2 regions of the Bradyrhizobium sp. SZCCHNRI3043 genome follow, and region 1 is predicted to be linked to the other one. Evidence: predicted binding sites of a transcription regulator. Region 1 holds the regulator's gene; the other holds the start of a gene.
The links. The regulator HrcA, encoded in region 1, represses chaperone genes, less so after heat shock. The targets are predictions, from matches to a motif close to GTTAGCACTCNCNNNNNGNGAGTGCTAAC.

Region 1 (8,210 bases):
ATACACCTCGCGTCGCGGCCGGCGCGACAGCTCGACGGCATGCATCACGGCGTCCTTGACGCTCGATCGCTGCAACAGATCCCTGAGCACGGCGTCCAGTGCGTCCTGGGTCAGCACCTCTGCATCGCGCGGCGGTGGACCGATCACCAGCACGAATTCGCCGCGCGTTTCGAGATCGCCGGCCCGTGCAGCGAGATCGCCGATTGCTCCGCGCAGCACCTCTTCGTGCAGCTTGGTGAGCTCGCGGCAGATCGCGGCCTGACGCCCAGCCATGGCATCGGCGAGATCGGCCAGCGTCTCCTGCACCCGGCTGCCCGCCTCGAACAGAACCAGCGTCGCCTCGATCCGCGCGAGCTCCGACAGCCGCGTGCGCCGCGCCTGCTGCTTGGCCGGCAGGAATCCCTCGAAGAAGAAGCGGTCGGTCGGCAACGCCGCCACGCTCAGCGCCGCGAGCACGGCGGAAGGTCCCGGCAGCGCGGTGACGGCGTGTCCGGCCTCACAGGCCTCGCGCACCAGCTTGTAGCCGGGATCGGAGATCAGCGGCGTGCCGGCGTCCGACACCAGCGCGATGGCTGCCCCTCTGGCCAGACGTTGCAGGATCCGCGGCCTGACCGCTTCGGCATTGTGCTCATGATAGGCTGCGAGTTCCGCGCCCAGGCCGTAGCGCTCCGTCAGGCGCCGCGTGATTCGCGTGTCCTCGCAGAAGATGATGTCGGCGCCGGCCAGGGTTTCCAGTGCACGCAGCGTGATGTCGCCGAGATTGCCGATCGGCGTTGCCACCAGATGCAATCCAGGCCGTGCCTTGGGCGCCACGACGATTTGACCCGCCACCAGGTAGGTCGACGTGGTGGAAGATTTGCCGTCGTCTGGCGACGTCTTGGGGATTGCCTTCGCGCCCATCGAGGTAATTTAAAGGGCATGCCGCGGGATTGCCACAGGGGAACAGCCGCGCAGCAATTTTGAAGTTCCGATCGGCATGGGCGCGTGGCCGTTCATCGAATCTTCAAGTCCGAAACTGCACGTCAATGGGGATGTGTACGAGCGGGGGATAGGCCGTGCAAAACGTCGAATTGATCGGCTTTGTGGCGGTGACAGCCTTTTGTTTTGCTTAACTATTCGTCGACAATATGAGTGAATCAGCACGGCTTGGCGGACGTGCGTTTGGGGAACTTCTGGCCGGTCTTGGCCGAACGAAGAGATGCCATGGTGGGCCCGCGTCATCCCAACTCTCTCGGTCCGGGACCCCATGGGGTCGCCCGGCGAACGGCGCTGGGCCTGATCGTCGGCGCGCCGCTGCTGTCGGCGTGCTCCAACGTCCAGCAGGGCTTCAATCCGTTCGAGCAGCCGACGGCGCCGGCGGGACCGCCGCAGCAGCCGGCGGTTGCCGGTAACGGCCAGGTCAAGGTCGGGCTGATTCTGCCGCTGTCGGCGTCGGGCAATGCCGGCGTGGCTGCGCAATCGATGAAGAACGCGGCCGAGATGGCGCTCGCCGAGTTTCAGAACCCCAACATCCAGCTCCTGATCAAGGACGACGCCGGCAGCCCGCAAGGGGCGCAGCAGGGCGCGCAACAGGCCTGCGACGAAGGCGCCGAGATCATTCTCGGTCCGCTGTTCGCGGGCTCGGTACCGGCGACCGCCCAGGTGGCGCGCGCGCGCAACATCTCGGTCATCGCCTTCTCGACCGATTCGAGCGTGGCGGGGCGCGGCGTCTATCTGCTCAGCTTCCTGCCGGAGTCCGACGCCAGCCGCATCGTCGAATATTCCGCCAGCGTCGGCAAACGCTCGTTCGCGGCGCTGCTGCCCGACAATGCCTATGGAACCGTCGTCGAGGGTGCGTTCAAGACCGCGGTCAGCCGCCGCGGCGGACGCATCGTTGCGTTCGAGAAATATTCCAGCGACCGCGCCGGGCCTGCGCGCACGGTGGCGCAGGCGCTCGGCGGTGCCGATGCGCTGCTGCTTGCCGACGACGGCGAATCGGTCGCGGCGACCGCCGATGCGCTGACCGCTGCCGGCGCCAATCTGCGCAACATTCAGTTGCTCGGCACGGGGCTGTGGGACAATCCGCGCGTTTATGCCAGCGCCAGCCTGCAGGGTGGCCTCTATGCTGCGCCGGATCCCTCCGGCTTCCGCGCCTTCGCCGGTCGCTACCGGACGCGGTTCGGTGGCGATCCCGTGCGCACGGCAACCCTCGCCTACGACGCGGTGGCGCTCGTGGCCGCGTTGGCGCGCACCCAGGGCAACCAGCGCTTCGCGCCCGATGTCCTGACCAATGCATCGGGCTTTGCCGGCATCGATGGGCTGTTCCGGTTCCGCAGCGACGGCACCAATGAGCGCGGGCTTGCCGTGATGCGCGTCGGTTCGGGTGGCGGACAAACGGTCGCCGGCGCGCCGAAGAGCTTCAGCGCGACGTGAGTCGCAGCATCCTTCAGGCGGCGAGATCGGCGACGACCGCGTCGAGCACCGGAAAGCCATCCTGAGTCACGCGCAGCCGTCCATCCGGATCGACCGCGATGGCGCCCTCCTCGCGCAGCAGCGCGATGCGGCGCGGATCGAGCGCACGGCCGGAGATCGCGGCATACCGCCTGGGGTCGATGCCTTCGGCCAAACGCAGCCCCATCAGCAGGAATTCGTCGGCGCGCTCCTCGCGGTTGAGCTCGTCGTCGGTCATCACACCATGACCGTTGGACTCCACCCGCATCAGCCAGGCCTCCGGCCGCTTGTCGGTCGCGGTCGCATGCCTGATGCCGCCGATGTCGAGACGACCATGGGCGCCGGGGCCGATGCCGGCATATTCGTGGCCGCGCCAATAGATCAGATTGTGCCGGCACTCCGCGCCCGGGCGGGCATGATTGGAGATCTCATAGGCCGGCAGTCCGTGACGGCCACAGATCTCCTGCGTGACGTCGTATAAGGTCCGGGCCAGGCCTTCATCCGGCGTCTTCAGCTTGCCTGCGGCGTGCAGGCCGAAGAACGGCGTGCCTTCCTCGATCGTCAGTTGATACAGCGACAGGTGCTCAGCCGCCTCACCGATCGCGCGCGTCAGCTCCTCGGTCCACATCGCCGGCGTCTGGTCGGGCCGGGCGTAGATCAGATCGAACGAATAACGCTCGAACGCATTGCGCGCGATGGCCACCGCCTTCATCGCCTCCTCGGCGGTGTGCAGGCGTCCCAGCATCTTGAGCGACGCATCGTCCATCGCCTGGACGCCGAGCGAGACCCGGTTGACGCCGGCGGCGCGATAGCCGGCAAAGCGTGTCGCCTCGACGCTGGTCGGATTGGCTTCGAGCGACACCTCGACATCGCCAGCGACGTGCCAGTGGCGGCCGATCGCGTCGAGAATCGCGCCGACCGTCTGCGGCTGCATCAGCGACGGCGTGCCGCCGCCGAGAAAGATCGACGTGACGGTGCGCGGCCCGATGCGGGCGGCCGTGGTCGCGATCTCCTGCGCAAAGGCGCGGGCGAAGCGGTCCTGATCGATGGCGGCATGCCGGACATGGCTGTTGAAGTCGCAATACGGACATTTCGACAGGCAGAACGGCCAGTGCACATAGACGCCGAACGCTTCGCTGTCAGCGCTGGTCAAGGCAGATCTCCGCGAGCTTCACGAAGGCGCGCGCCCGGTGCGACAGGCCGAGCCCGAGCGGCGGCAGGCCATGCTTCTCGATGCTGGTCATCTCGCCGAAGGTCCGGTCGTGGCCCTCGGGCAGGAACATCGGGTCGTAGCCGAAGCCCGCCGTGCCGCGCGGCGGCCAGACCAGGGTGCCGTCGACCCGCGCCTCGACCTCCTCGACATGACCGTCCGGCCACGCCACGCACAGCGCCGAGACGAAATGGGCGGTGCGCTTGTCGGCACTCCTCGCGTCCCGCTCCTGCAGCAGGCGCTCGATCCGCGCCATCGCGCTGGTGAAATCCTTGTCCGGTCCGGCCCAGCGCGCCGAATAGATCCCCGGCGCCCCATCGAGCGCATGAACCACGATACCGGAATCGTCGGCAAAGGCAGGAAGCTGCGCTGCTCTGGCCGCGGCGACCGCCTTGATGCGGGCGTTGGCCTGGAAGGTCTCGCCGGTCTCGTCCGGCTCGTCCAGGCCGAGATCGCCGGCCGACACCGCCTCGACGCCATGGGGAGCGAGCAGCTCGCGCATCTCGGCAAGCTTGCCGGGATTGTGGGTCGCGATGACGAGGCGCCCGGTGAGCTTGCGATGACCGCTACTCACGCGACCGCCATCTTCTGCAGGTCGACCAGTCGCGCCACGCCCTTGCGGGCCAGTGCCATCAGCGCCAGGAGCTCGGCCTCGGTGAACGGCGTCTTCTCCGCCGTGCCCTGCACCTCGATGATGCGGCCGTCGCCGGTCATGACGAAATTGGCGTCGGTCTCCGCCTCGGAATCCTCGGCGTAGTCGAGATCCAGCACTGGCGTGCCGTTGTAGATGCCGCAGGAGATCGCGGCGACGTTGGCGCGCAGCACCTCGGTCTTGATCATGTTGCGCGACTTCATCCACTTGATGCAGTCGGCCAGCGCCACCCAGGCGCCGGTGATCGACGCCGTGCGCGTGCCGCCGTCGGCCTGCAGCACGTCGCAATCGACTGTGATCTGGCGCTCGCCGAGCGCTTCCAGGTCGATCGCGGTGCGCAGCGAGCGGCCGATCAGACGCTGGATCTCGACGGTGCGACCGGTCTGCTTGCCGGCGGAGGCCTCGCGCCGGGTCCGTTCCAGCGTGGCGCGCGGCAGCATGCCGTATTCGGCCGTGATCCAGCCGCGTCCCTGGCCCTTGAGCCAGGGCGGCAGCCGGTCCTCCAGCGTGGCGGTGACCAGCACATGGGTGTCGCCGAACTTCACCAGGCAGGAGCCCTCGGCGTATTTGACGACGCCGCGTTCCAGGCTCACGGCCCGCAGTTCATCCGGTGCACGGCGGCTCGGCCGCATGATTCTCTCCGTGAAAGCGCGCGAAAGACCGACTTTGACCGGCCTTGTAGGAGCCGCGACCGGCAGCGGCAAGGGCTTATCAAGGGTTTATCATGGCCTCGTCGCGCCCGAGAGCGCGCGACGACCGGCTTGCCACCGAGCCGCCGCATGGACACATTATAGGCAGCTGCGAGGAGAGCATCTGGTGGCCCACCACGATCCGATCAACCTGATGACACCGCCGGCCGGTCTGGCGCAGCTCAACGAGCGCTCGCGCGAGATCTTCCGGCAGATCGTCGAAAGCTATCTGGCGACCGGCGAGCCGGTCGGCTCGCGCAACATTTCGCGGCTGATCGCGGTTCCGCTGTCGCCGGCCTCGGTGCGCAACGTCATGGCCGATCTCGAGCAGCTCGGCCTGATCTACGCGCCGCACACCTCGGCCGGCCGGCTGCCGACCGAGGCCGGCCTGCGTTTCTTCGTCGATGCCCTGATGCAGGTCGGCGACATGACCGAGGCTGAGCAGCAATCGATCCAGAGCCAGCTCGCCGCGGTCGGGCGGGCGCAATCGGTCGAGGCCGCCCTGGACGAGGCGCTGACCCGGCTGTCGGGTCTGACCCGTGCCGCTGCCGTGGTTCTGACCGCCAAATCCAACACCCGGCTGAAGCACATCGAGTTCGTCAGGCTCGAGCCCGAGCGTGCGCTGGTCGTGCTGGTGGGCGAGGACGGGCAGGTCGAGAACCGGGTTCTGGTTCTGCCGCCGGGCGTGCCATCCTCGGCGCTGACCGAGGCGTCGAATTTCCTCAATGCCCGCATCAGAGGCCGGACGCTGGCGGAAGCACGGCTCGAGCTCGAGACGGCGCTGGCGCATGATCGCGCCGAGCTCGACCTGCTGACGCAGAAGGTGATCGCCGCCGGTGTCGCGAGCTGGTCCGGAGGGGACAGCGACGAGCGGCAGCTCATCGTGCGCGGCCATGCCAACCTGCTCGAGGACCTGCATGCGCTCGAAGATCTCGAGCGCGTGCGGCGGCTGTTCGACGATCTCGAGACCAAGCGCGGCGTCGTCGATCTGCTCGGACGGGCAGAGAGCGCGGAAGGTGTCCGCATCTTCATCGGCTCGGAGAACAAGCTGTTCTCGCTGTCGGGCTCGTCGACGATCGTGTCGCCCTATTCGGACGCCACGGGTCGCATCGTCGGCGTGCTCGGCGTCATCGGTCCGACCCGGCTCAACTATGCCCGGGTGATTCCGACGGTCGATTATGCCGCGCGTCTGGTCAGCCGGCTGCTGGGCGGCTGACGCGTGAGTTGGTTAACCCGCGGACAGCGCCTCCGGGCGCGATGGTCAGGCTGCGCTTGATTTTCGACGCCCAAAGCACGATATCCCGCCCCATATCCCCCAAACCCGTCAGCCGAACTTGCGAGTCTGTCCATGACCGATCCCGACCTGCACAAGAATGATCCGGAAAACCCGGCGCAGGCCAGCGAACCCGTCGTCTCCAAGCCCTACATCATGCCCGACGATCCTGAGACCGGCTCGGCCGAGGCCCTTGCCAAGGAGGCGGCCGACGCGCGCGACAAGATGCTGCGCACGCTGGCGGAGATGGAGAACCTGCGCAAGCGGACGGCCCGTGAAGTCGCCGATGCACGCATGTACGGCATCACCGGCTTCGCGCGCGACGTGCTCGACATCGCCGACAATCTGCAGCGCGCGCTCGATGCCGTGCCGGCCGAGACACGCGCCAATGCCGATGCAGGCCTCAAATCGTTGATCGAGGGCGTCGAGCTCACCGAGCGCTCGCTGCTCAACACGCTGGAGAAGAACGGCGTCAAGAAGTTCGATCCGACGGGACAGAAGTTCGACCCCAACTTCCAGCAGGCGATGTACGAGGTCCCGGATTCGTCGGTGCCGTCGGGCACCGTGGTGCAGGTCGTGCAGGCCGGCTTCATGATCGGCGAGCGCATCCTGCGTCCCGCGCTGGTCGGCGTGTCCAAGGGTGGCGCGAAGGCGGCGCCCGCGCCGAGCAACGATCAGTCGAACAGCGCCGCGTGACGGCGAGCATTAGGCAGGCCTTCTCCTGCCGTCCTGTCAGTCCAACGAAGAAGCCACGGGCGGTGATGCCCGTGGCTTCTTGTTTGTCGGCGCGAGTTTGTAGTTCGTGTCGCGGCAAGTGGACCGCGGCCGATGAGACCGCGGCGTCCGGATACCGAGTTGGGCTTAGCCTCTCGGCTGGATGCCGTCGCGGACGGCGCGGAAGCGCGGGAAGGCTACCGACCACTGATCGCGCGGCGCGCTGCCGATGATCCGCAGCGTATTCGGCCCGCCGAAGCGCAGCCATTGCACCACGGTCACCGGCGTATTGTCCTTGCCGCTGGTGGCTTCGAGCCGGGTCTCGTAGGCCGGCTGGCCGTCGATGCGGATCGGCTCGGACATCGTGATGCGCGCTTCGCGGACGCCCGGAATGGTGGTGGCCGCCTGCTGGGCGACACGCGCGCGGTCGCCCGCCTCCGGGGCCACCCCGGCCACGAGCCCGATCACCACGAAGGGCGCGGCTTCGAAGCCCTTGTCCTCTTCGCCGTCGGCCAGGATCAAGGCACCCGGCCCGAGCGTGCGGATGGTTTTGAACCCGGAGAGCTCGGTCACCTTGAACGGCATCATCGCGAGCTGCTCGTCGACGGGAACGTCCTTGCGGACGACGGCGGAGGCGAACATCTGACGCACGGCATCGTCGGTGTAGATCCGGCTCGCGGTCTCCGGGATCTGCACGGCCACGTAGCCGGAGAAGCCGTTGCCGGGCAGGATCATCGAGTAGCGCCGCACCGGCGTGGCGCCATCCCGACCGTTCTCAACCGTGTAGTAGGCGGTGCCGGCGGCGGTCTCGATGCTCTCCGGCTTGACGTTGCCGGTCCCGGCGGGATTGGCGGTAAACGCATTCTTCACCTCGCCATAGGCGGCCGCCGGCAGTTCGGTCAGCAGCACCTTGACGCTCTGGTCCTCGGTTTCGAAGCCGGAAAACGTCTTGGCCTTGGCGAGCCCTACCAGCGGCGCGAGCCCGATGCGGACGCCGGGCGGAAATATGGCTTCGGCGGCCATGGCGGAGTGCAGCAGCGACATCAGCAGGGTAGCCGCGGCGAAGAATCGAACGATCATCATCAAACATTGCCTCGTTGACCGAGGCCTCGCGCCGAGGCGGTCGGGGGTCCTCGCCAGCGTGGTCTTCGGCGGCACGCTTTTAGCGGCTTTGCGCCCCCCGCAACAGGCCGGGCGCGCGGTTTTGATCGCCTGCGGCGATCAGCGCGCCCTACGGGTCGC
Region 2 (8,210 bases), on a different contig from region 1:
CCTGCTCTATGAAGAGGTGAAGATCAAGGCCGCCAACCGCGACCTGCATTCGGGCGTGTTCGGCGGCGGCGCGCGCAATCCGATCCGGGTGCTGACCGAGATTCTCGGCGGCCTGTTCGACGCCGCCGGCCGCATCACCATTCCCGGCTTCTATGACGGCGTGAAGGACGTTCCGCCTGAGGTTCTGGAGCAGTGGAAGAAGCTGAACCTCACTCCCGAAAGCTTCCTCAAGCCGATCGGATTGTCGATCCCCGCAGGCGAGAAGGATCGTCTGCTGATCGAGCAGATCTCGTCGCGGCCGACCTGTGACATCAACGGCATCTGGGGCGGCTATATCGGTGAGGGCTCCAAGACCGTGATCCCGTCGCTGGCCCATGCGAAGGTCTCGTTCCGGCTCGTCGAGGGCCAGGACCCGCTGAAGATCCGCAAGGCGTTTCGCGACTACGTGTCGGCGCGCATCCCCGGCGACTGCTCGGTCGAGTTCGGCGATCATTCGGCAGGTGCCGCGATCGCGCTCGACTGGACCATGAAGCCGCTGGCGGCTGCCAAGCAGGCGCTGACCGAGGAGTGGGGCAAGGAGACCATCCTGATGGGCTCGGGCGCCTCGATCCCGATCGTGACCGACTTCAAGAAGACGCTCGGTCTCGATTCACTGCTGGTCGGCTTCGGTCTCGACGACGACAACATCCATTCGCCGAATGAGAAGTACGACCTCAAGAGCTACCACAAGGGCATCCGCTCCTGGGCCCGCATCCTCGCTGCGCTCGCGGAGATGCCGCGGTAGATCCGCTGACCCTCGCATGTGTCCGTAGCCCGGATGAGCGAAGCGACATGCGGGGGCAACGCGGCAGCGCGTGAGATCCCGGATGTCGCTTCGCTCATCCGGGCTACGACTGCGACGGCGCAGACTGTTTGCACGAGGCTGAACTCACGCTGCGCTGGCGACCGACTTCGCAGCGAGATCGCCGCCGGCGATTTTGCGCAGCGCTGCGAGGTTGGCTTCGGCCGAGGCCAATCGCCAGCAGGATTTCCCGCTCGATTTCGCTTCATACAACGCGGCGTCCGCCGCGAACAGCAGGGCTTCCGGATCGGTGCCGTGCTCGGGCGCGACGGCGATGCCGATACTGATGCCGATCTGGACATGCGCACCGCCCGGCATGACCATCGGGGCGGCCATCACCTCGATGATCCGCTCGCCGAGCGCCAGCGCGTGGTCGATCGCCGGATCGCCGGCGAGCACCACGAATTCGTCGCCGCCGATCCGGGCGATGACGTCGTCCGGGGAGGCGGTCCGCCGCAGCGTATTGGCGACGATCTTCAGCAGCTCGTCGCCTGCGGCGTGACCGAAGGTGTCGTTGACCGGCTTGAAGCCATCGAGATCGAGATACAGGACGGCGAAGCTCCGGTCGCCGCCGGCGTTGTCCGTGAGTCTGCTCTGCAGCGCGTCGATCAGGCCGGCGCGGTTGGACAGGCCCGTGAGCGGATCGCGCCGCGCCCGCTCGTCGCTCTCGCGTTTGGACTGCATGACCGCCACCAGCATCTTGTTGAGCCGGAACGCCGCGCCGGTCATGGCGAGGAAGTAGACCGGCATCTGCAGATACATCGCGAACAACAGCGGCTCATGCGACGTCGCGACGCCCGGGATCACCGGGCCGATGCTGAACAGGATCATGGTGCCGACGAGGCGCGGCGCGCTGAAATTGCGAAAGCAGATGCCGCCCACCATGGCGGCCGACGAGATGCAGGTGAGTGACGCGGCGACCCAGTCGCCCGACGCCAGGCTGATGCCGACGCCGAAGCCGACGCTGGCGCTCCAGGCCACCGACAGCAGGATGTGGATGTCGGTCGGCGTCGTTAGCCGCTCGCGCGCGCGGCGGTAGGCAATGATCATCACGATCAGCCGCGACAGGCAGATTACGACTTCCATCACGAACCATGTGATGAAGAGGGCGGTCGGCGTGCGCAGCGCAAGCGCCGCGGCGACCGCCACGGTGTTGATGGCGCCGCCGGCGAAAACCGACCAGCAGCCGTACAGCTCACCCGTCAATGCGAGTCGGATATCTGATGACACCGGATATCCCGGGTCGGCCAGCCAGCGCGTCACGCGCCAGCGTGGCAAACTGAACGCCAAACCATCACCCCGCATTTCAATACCTCCGCGGGGTTGCAATAAGCGCGATGGCACTTAACAGGCGTTTAGAGAGGTATCGGCGTCTCGCTGCATGCTTGATGCACGGTAAAAATTTACTCCACGTGGTATGCGCAGCTAACAGCGAACAGAAGTTGAATTCTCAGCCCGAGGTTCTCGCGCGCGCACGTTCTTCGGTGACTGGCGCGACCTCCACCGTCGCGTTGCCGAGCGCGCGGTCGCGCTCGAACACGAGACGGACGCGCTGCCCGACCGGTGTGAGGCCGATCAGGTTGCGAACCTGCGTGGCGCTGCGCACCGGCATGTCGTTCGCTTTCACGATGATGTCGCCCTTGCGCAGTCCCGCGCGTTCGGCCGGCGAGCCCACGGTCACGTCGGCGACGCGCGCGCCCTGAATCCGGCCATCGGCCGGCGCGTCCAGGTCGAGCAGGGTCACGCCGATACGCCCGCGGTCGACGCGCCCGTTGGCGACCAGTTGCTCCATCACCCGCCGCGCCATGTTGATGGGCACGGCGAAACCGATGCCGACATTGCCGCCGCCCGGCGAGATGATCGCCGTGTTGATGCCGACCAGCTCGCCGCGCAGATTGATCAGCGCGCCGCCGGAATTTCCGGGATTGATCGCCGCGTCGGTCTGGATGAAATCCTCGTAGCCCTGCTTGCCGAGGCCGGTTCGCCCGAGCGCACTCACGAGACCCGAGGTGACAGTCTGGCCAAGGCCGAACGGGTTGCCGACGGCGATCACGAAGTCGCCGACCTCGAGCGCGTCACTGTCGCCAAGCGAGATGGTCTTGAGGTCGATGGGGTCCCTGATCTGCAGCAGCGCGATATCGGTGGCAGGATCGCGCCCGACCAGGCGGGCGGCGAATTTACGGCCGTCCTTGGTGCGGATCTGCGCTGTCGTGACGTGCTCGACGACGTGATTGGCGGTCATGACGTAGCCGCGCTGCGCATCGACGATGACGCCCGAGCCGGTGGCGCTGATCTGCTTCTCGACCTGCTTGGGGACATCGAAGAACTCGCGGAACAGCGGGTCCTGGTAGAGTGGGTTGTCCTGGCGGACCTTGCCTTCGACCGAGATGTTGACGACGGCCGGCGTCACCTCCTTCACCAGCGGCGCGAGCGTCGGCACCCGGCCGAGCTTGAGATCGGGAATTTGGGCCAGGGTGGGCCCGGTCATCAGGCAAAACAGGATGGCAGGCGCCAGGACGGCCCGAAGAGAAGGCGGAAGCTGCATCGTGATCCCCAACAAGCGCGATCAGGTTCTTTTGGCGACGACAGAGCTGGGAAAGCAGCCGGCCCGGTTCAAGAGCCGCACTGGCAATCGTTCCCCGAGAGTGCCAAAAAATTTGTGTGACCCTCTTGAACGAAAAGTTCGGCTTTCCTAGGTCGTTGCTCGCCCGGGGGCCGGATGGACCCGAGGCTTATGACATCGCTGATCTGTAAAGGAGGATGTGCATGCATTTCCGTCCATTGCACGACCGCGTGCTCGTGCGCCGTATCGATGCCGAGGAGAAGACCAAGGGCGGCATCATCATTCCCGACAACGCCAAGGAGAAGCCGCAGGAGGGCGAGATCGTCGCCGCGGGTCCAGGTGCGCGGAATGAGCAGGGGCAGCAGGTCGCCCTCGACGTCAAGCCGCGCCATCGAAGGACTTCTGATCGCACGAATCCGAGCGGACTGGTCGCAGCCCGGCCCCGGCTGCGCGAAAGAAATATCTACAAACAACTGATCGCTGCCGCGGCCGGTCGTGGATCGGCCACAACGCGCAGCTATCAATCAGGTTGACGATCGCAGTTCGTCCAGAACCGGCCACAATTGCGTTCATGAGCCGGCTGTAAACGGACCGACGGTCGACGGGAGGTGTGGTTGAGCGCTGTCGCGCCGCCCGGTCTCATCAGCAGCGCAGCGCGAGCTCGCAGGCCCGATCATGCCAGCCTGGCAATACGATCATCCGCCGCCTAACCCGACCTCCGTCATGAGCATGGGTGATCCTAGACGTTTGACGCGGTTCCTGATCGAGAGCGAGCAGCGCGTGGTGGCACACTGCCAGGCCGTGTTGTCGCGTGGCGACATCGACCAGCGCGAGCGCGACCGGCTGGTCAGCGTGCTCCGGGAGGCGACGATGCGGCTGCAACGGCTGTCCGCCGTGGCCGCCTGACGGGTGTTGCGCTGCGATAGAGGCTGCGACAAAAAATTCGATTTTTCCTCTTGAAACGGATGTCGGCTGTTCTAAGTCGTCTGCTGCCGCTTCGGCGGCGCCGGGTGCCGTAAGGGCCCGGTCGATATCTGGGCGCTGACCGGTCGTCTGATACTCAGAAGTTTCTGGGACTTTGAAGTTTGCATCGGCTCGGCGCTCCTTCGTATCCATCTTGCTCTTAGGAGGACTTGGCTATGAGGACCTACGACTTCTCTCCGCTGTGGCGTTCGACCATCGGCTTCGACCGTCTGTTCGACCTGCTCGACGAGACCCAGCGCGCGGTCGAGGACAACTATCCCCCGTACAACATCGAGCGGCTCGGCGACGACCGCTACCAGATTTCGCTGGCGCTGGCAGGCTTCGCCCCGGACGAGCTGTCCATCACCGCCGAGCACAACGTGCTCACGGTGGAAGGGCGCAAGGCCGACAAGGAGACCCGCGAATATCTCTATCAGGGCATCTCGTCGCGGCCGTTCAAGCGGCAGTTCAATCTCGCCGACTACGTGCAGGTGACGAACGCGGCGTTCGACAACGGCCTGCTGCGGATCGAGCTGGTACGCGAGATCCCCGAGGCGATGAAGCCCCGCCGCATTGCCATCGGCACGGCACCGGTCGAGCAGATCGCGCAGCAGAAGGCGGCTTGACGCCTTGTTCGAGCTGCGGCGCGGGCGGAATGTCGCCCGCGCCCTTGCATCAACTGTCTCTTGTGAAAGGAGTGGAAGAGGAGAGACGCCATGAGCGAGCACCGTTTTTCGATCACCGCCGGCAGTGCCGGATTCCATCCGGTCTCACACTACGAGTCGCCGGCAGACCTGTTGAATGACCGCAAGCTGTCACTGGCCGAGAAGCGGCTGATCCTGTCGTCCTGGGCGTCGGACATGTATGCCGTCGAGTCGCAGCCTGGCCTGCGCAAGATTCCCGGCATCTCCAGGCCGCTGCATCTGGCCGACGTGCTCGGTGCGCTGCGTCAGCTCGACCGCGAGGATCAGCCACCGCGCCCGCGCGGCGGGGCCGCCATGCGCATCGTTCCGCCTGTCGATGTCGATGCCGATGGCGCCGCGGCCGACAATCTCCCCGGCGGCCGGATGCGGCCCGCCGCTCGCCTGCGCTTCTCGCGCGAGGCCAATGTGCGGCGCTATAGCAAGCTGCTCGCCACCCGCCTTGCCGAGCACGAGCGGCGCTTCGTCGAGCGCCGGCTGGCCGAGGAACTGCAGCAACTCGACGGTCTGCCTGAGCGGCAGAGCCTGTCTCGGGCGGTGTGCTGCTGACGGACGCATCATCGGACAAATAAAAACGCCGCCCGGAATTGGGCGGCGTTTCATTCCGAAAAGCGTAGAGGGTGATGGACTCAGACTAGCCGATCAGCGGGCGACAATCAATTCCGGTAGCCTGGATTGAGGCGATCGAGCCGGCGCAGCAGTGGCGGCCAGACCAGCTGAGTGGAGCGCAGCTCGACGCGATCCTCATTGTCGAACAGCTTCGCGTTCTTGTCGATGACCTCGTCGCGCACCGGATAGGCCGAGGGTCCCAGCGTGCGCGTGCGCACCTGGATCGAGCAGGCGCGCTCCAGGTGATACATCCGCTCGAAGGCGGAGGCCACCGAGCGGCCGACCGTCAGCGTGCCGTGATTGCGCAGCAGCATGTGGTTCCTGGTGCCGAGGTCGCGCTGCAGCCGCGGCCGCTCGTCATGGTCCAGCGCCACGCCCTCGTAGTCGTGGTAGGCGAGGTCGTGGGTGACGTATTGCGCGATCTGGTTCAGCGGCAGCAGGCCGTCGGCGCAGCTCGACACCGCGACGCCGTCCAGCGTGTGCAGATGGATGACGCAGCCGGCATCCTCGCGCACCTCGTGGATCGCGGAATGGATGGTGAAGCCGGCGGGATTGATGCTGTACTCGCTCTCGGACAGCTGGTTGCCGTAGAGGTCGACCTTGATCAGGCTGGAGGCGGTGATCTCCTCGAACAGCAGGCCGTAGGGGTTGATCAGGAAGTGATGCTCGGGGCCGGGCACGCGGGCCGAGATGTGAGTGTCCACCAGGTCGTCCCAGCCGAACAGCGCCACTAGGCGGTAGGCGGCGGCGAGATTGACCCGCTGCGACCATTCGGCCTCGGTCATGTTCGACGGCACTTCCTTGAGGCGCGCTTCGGCTGGCGACATGGCATTCTCCGATTTCCAGGGTTGACCGGAGCCTAGGCGGCACGCCGCCGTGCGGCAAGGCGCAGGGCAGGGCAGCAGTCATGTCGTTTGGCTGAGCAGGCCGCTCAGGGCGCCGGGATCGACAGCAGGCTGGAAATGCTGCGGCCGCGGATGTCGTAGACCCGGGCGAACACGACGTCGTCGCGCTTGATCTCGACCATGACGGGGGCAGTCAGTCCCTTGCAGTAGAACTCGCCGAGCGTCATGGCGAAGTCGGCCGCATGGCTGTCCCAGCCGATGGTGAAATCGGGGCCGAGCGCGACCTGGGCGGGACGCTGCGGGCCGCACACCGCGACCTTCCATTTGTGCCCGATCGGCGGCACCTCCTGGCGCTCGTCGAGCTGCTCCTTCAGCCCGTCGGAGGCCTGCTTCAACGCCAGCCCCCAATAGTCGAGCATGAAGCGGGTGTCGGCCTCGCGCACGGTGCCGGCGATGAAGTTGAAGTGGGTGTACTGATAGGGATGCAGCCGGATCATCTCGGCCAGCGGCAGCAGCAGGCCGAAGCAGAAGGCGGCGATCGCCACCGGCTGCCAGCTGCGGCGCTCGTCGGCGTTGAGCCACGACAGCAGCCACGAGAACGCGATGCCGCCGAGCAGCGCCATCGGCGGGATCACGAACACGAAGTGGCGTATGCCGTTGTAGAGCGCCGGGCGTTTGACGATCGCGATCAGGATCGGCAGCGTCGCCGCCAGCGTCAGCATCAACAGGATGCTCTTCTGGCGTGCCGGCACGTCGGGCCGCGACAGCGACATGATGGAGACCACGACGCCGGCGACGAACAGCGCAATCATCAATTCAGGCAGCTGCAGCGCGAACAGCGTCGGCAGGTACGACCAAGGCATGTCCGGCACCGAGACCAGCGCACCGTCGAACATCTCCTTCCACGGCTTCTCGAAGAAGTGCGAGAAGTAGGTCAGGGCCCGGAACGGGTTGGCCGGCTCGATGATCGACCAGGGCCAGATCAGCCCCATGATCAGGTAGCCCAGGATCAGGCCGGGGATCAGCACATAGAGCACGTGGGCGAAGCGGCGGATCGCCTCGCGCGGCCCTTGCGTGCGGTATTCCTCCATGAACAGCGGCATGAAGCCGACCATCGCATAGACGACAGCCATGCCGCCCAGGATGCGCGAGCCGATCGCAAAGCCGGCCCCCAGGCCCAGGATCAGGATGGTGCGCGGCGAGGGGTAGGGATACTCATCGGCGAGGCGGACCAGGCCCATCAGCAGCACCACCATCGCCACCGCGAAGGGCGCATCCTTCGGGTTCATGAACATGTGGCCGTAGAAGATCGGGCAGAGCGCCAGCAGCAGCAGGGCGGCAAGGCCGGCCACCGGGCCGCCGATGCGGCGCGCCAGGCGCCAGGTCACGGCAAGGCCGATCAGCCCGACGATGGCGCCGACCAGCCGGCGGGTCTCGAACAGCTCCAGCGGCAGGATCTTGTGCAGCAGGGCTGCAACCATGTCGAAGCCGCCGCCGTACATATAAAGGTTGGCGAACGACAGCGCCGCCTGATCCCTGAAACCGGAACCGTACATGCGCAGCAACAGATCGGCATATTCGGCATGGGTGTAATCATCCCAGCCGAGGCCGTAATCCCGGAATGTGAGCCCGGCCACCACCGCGACCGCGGCAAGCGCGAACATGGCAAGATCGTCATACGTCCGCTC

Region 2: QX124_RS22955 (co-chaperone GroES) is a predicted target of HrcA. The motif match lies at 3,466-3,494, and genes of this name have one in related genera.

Annotation. Positions count from the first base shown of each region.
Region 1 covers NZ_JAUHID010000016.1:51,785-59,994, forward strand. Annotated here, with positions in the region: gene rsmI (16S rRNA (cytidine(1402)-2'-O)-methyltransferase) at 1-900, opposite strand, end outside; gene QX124_RS25155 (penicillin-binding protein activator) at 1,204-2,412, shown strand; gene hemW (radical SAM family heme chaperone HemW) at 2,426-3,583, opposite strand; gene rdgB (RdgB/HAM1 family non-canonical purine NTP pyrophosphatase) at 3,570-4,214, opposite strand; gene rph (ribonuclease PH) at 4,211-4,924, opposite strand; gene hrcA (heat-inducible transcriptional repressor HrcA) at 5,109-6,197, shown strand; gene grpE (nucleotide exchange factor GrpE) at 6,330-6,950, shown strand; gene QX124_RS25185 (hypothetical protein) at 7,116-8,051, opposite strand.
Region 2 covers NZ_JAUHID010000013.1:69,384-77,593, forward strand. Annotated here, with positions in the region: gene QX124_RS22940 (M20/M25/M40 family metallo-hydrolase) at 1-784, shown strand, start outside; gene QX124_RS22945 (GGDEF domain-containing protein) at 929-2,146, opposite strand; gene QX124_RS22950 (trypsin-like peptidase domain-containing protein) at 2,292-3,386, opposite strand; gene QX124_RS22955 (co-chaperone GroES) at 3,608-3,937, shown strand; gene QX124_RS22960 (hypothetical protein) at 4,080-4,310, shown strand; gene QX124_RS22965 (Hsp20 family protein) at 4,544-4,993, shown strand; gene QX124_RS22970 (hypothetical protein) at 5,084-5,617, shown strand; gene QX124_RS22975 (class II aldolase/adducin family protein) at 5,725-6,504, opposite strand; gene QX124_RS22980 (glycosyltransferase family 39 protein) at 6,609-8,210, opposite strand, start outside.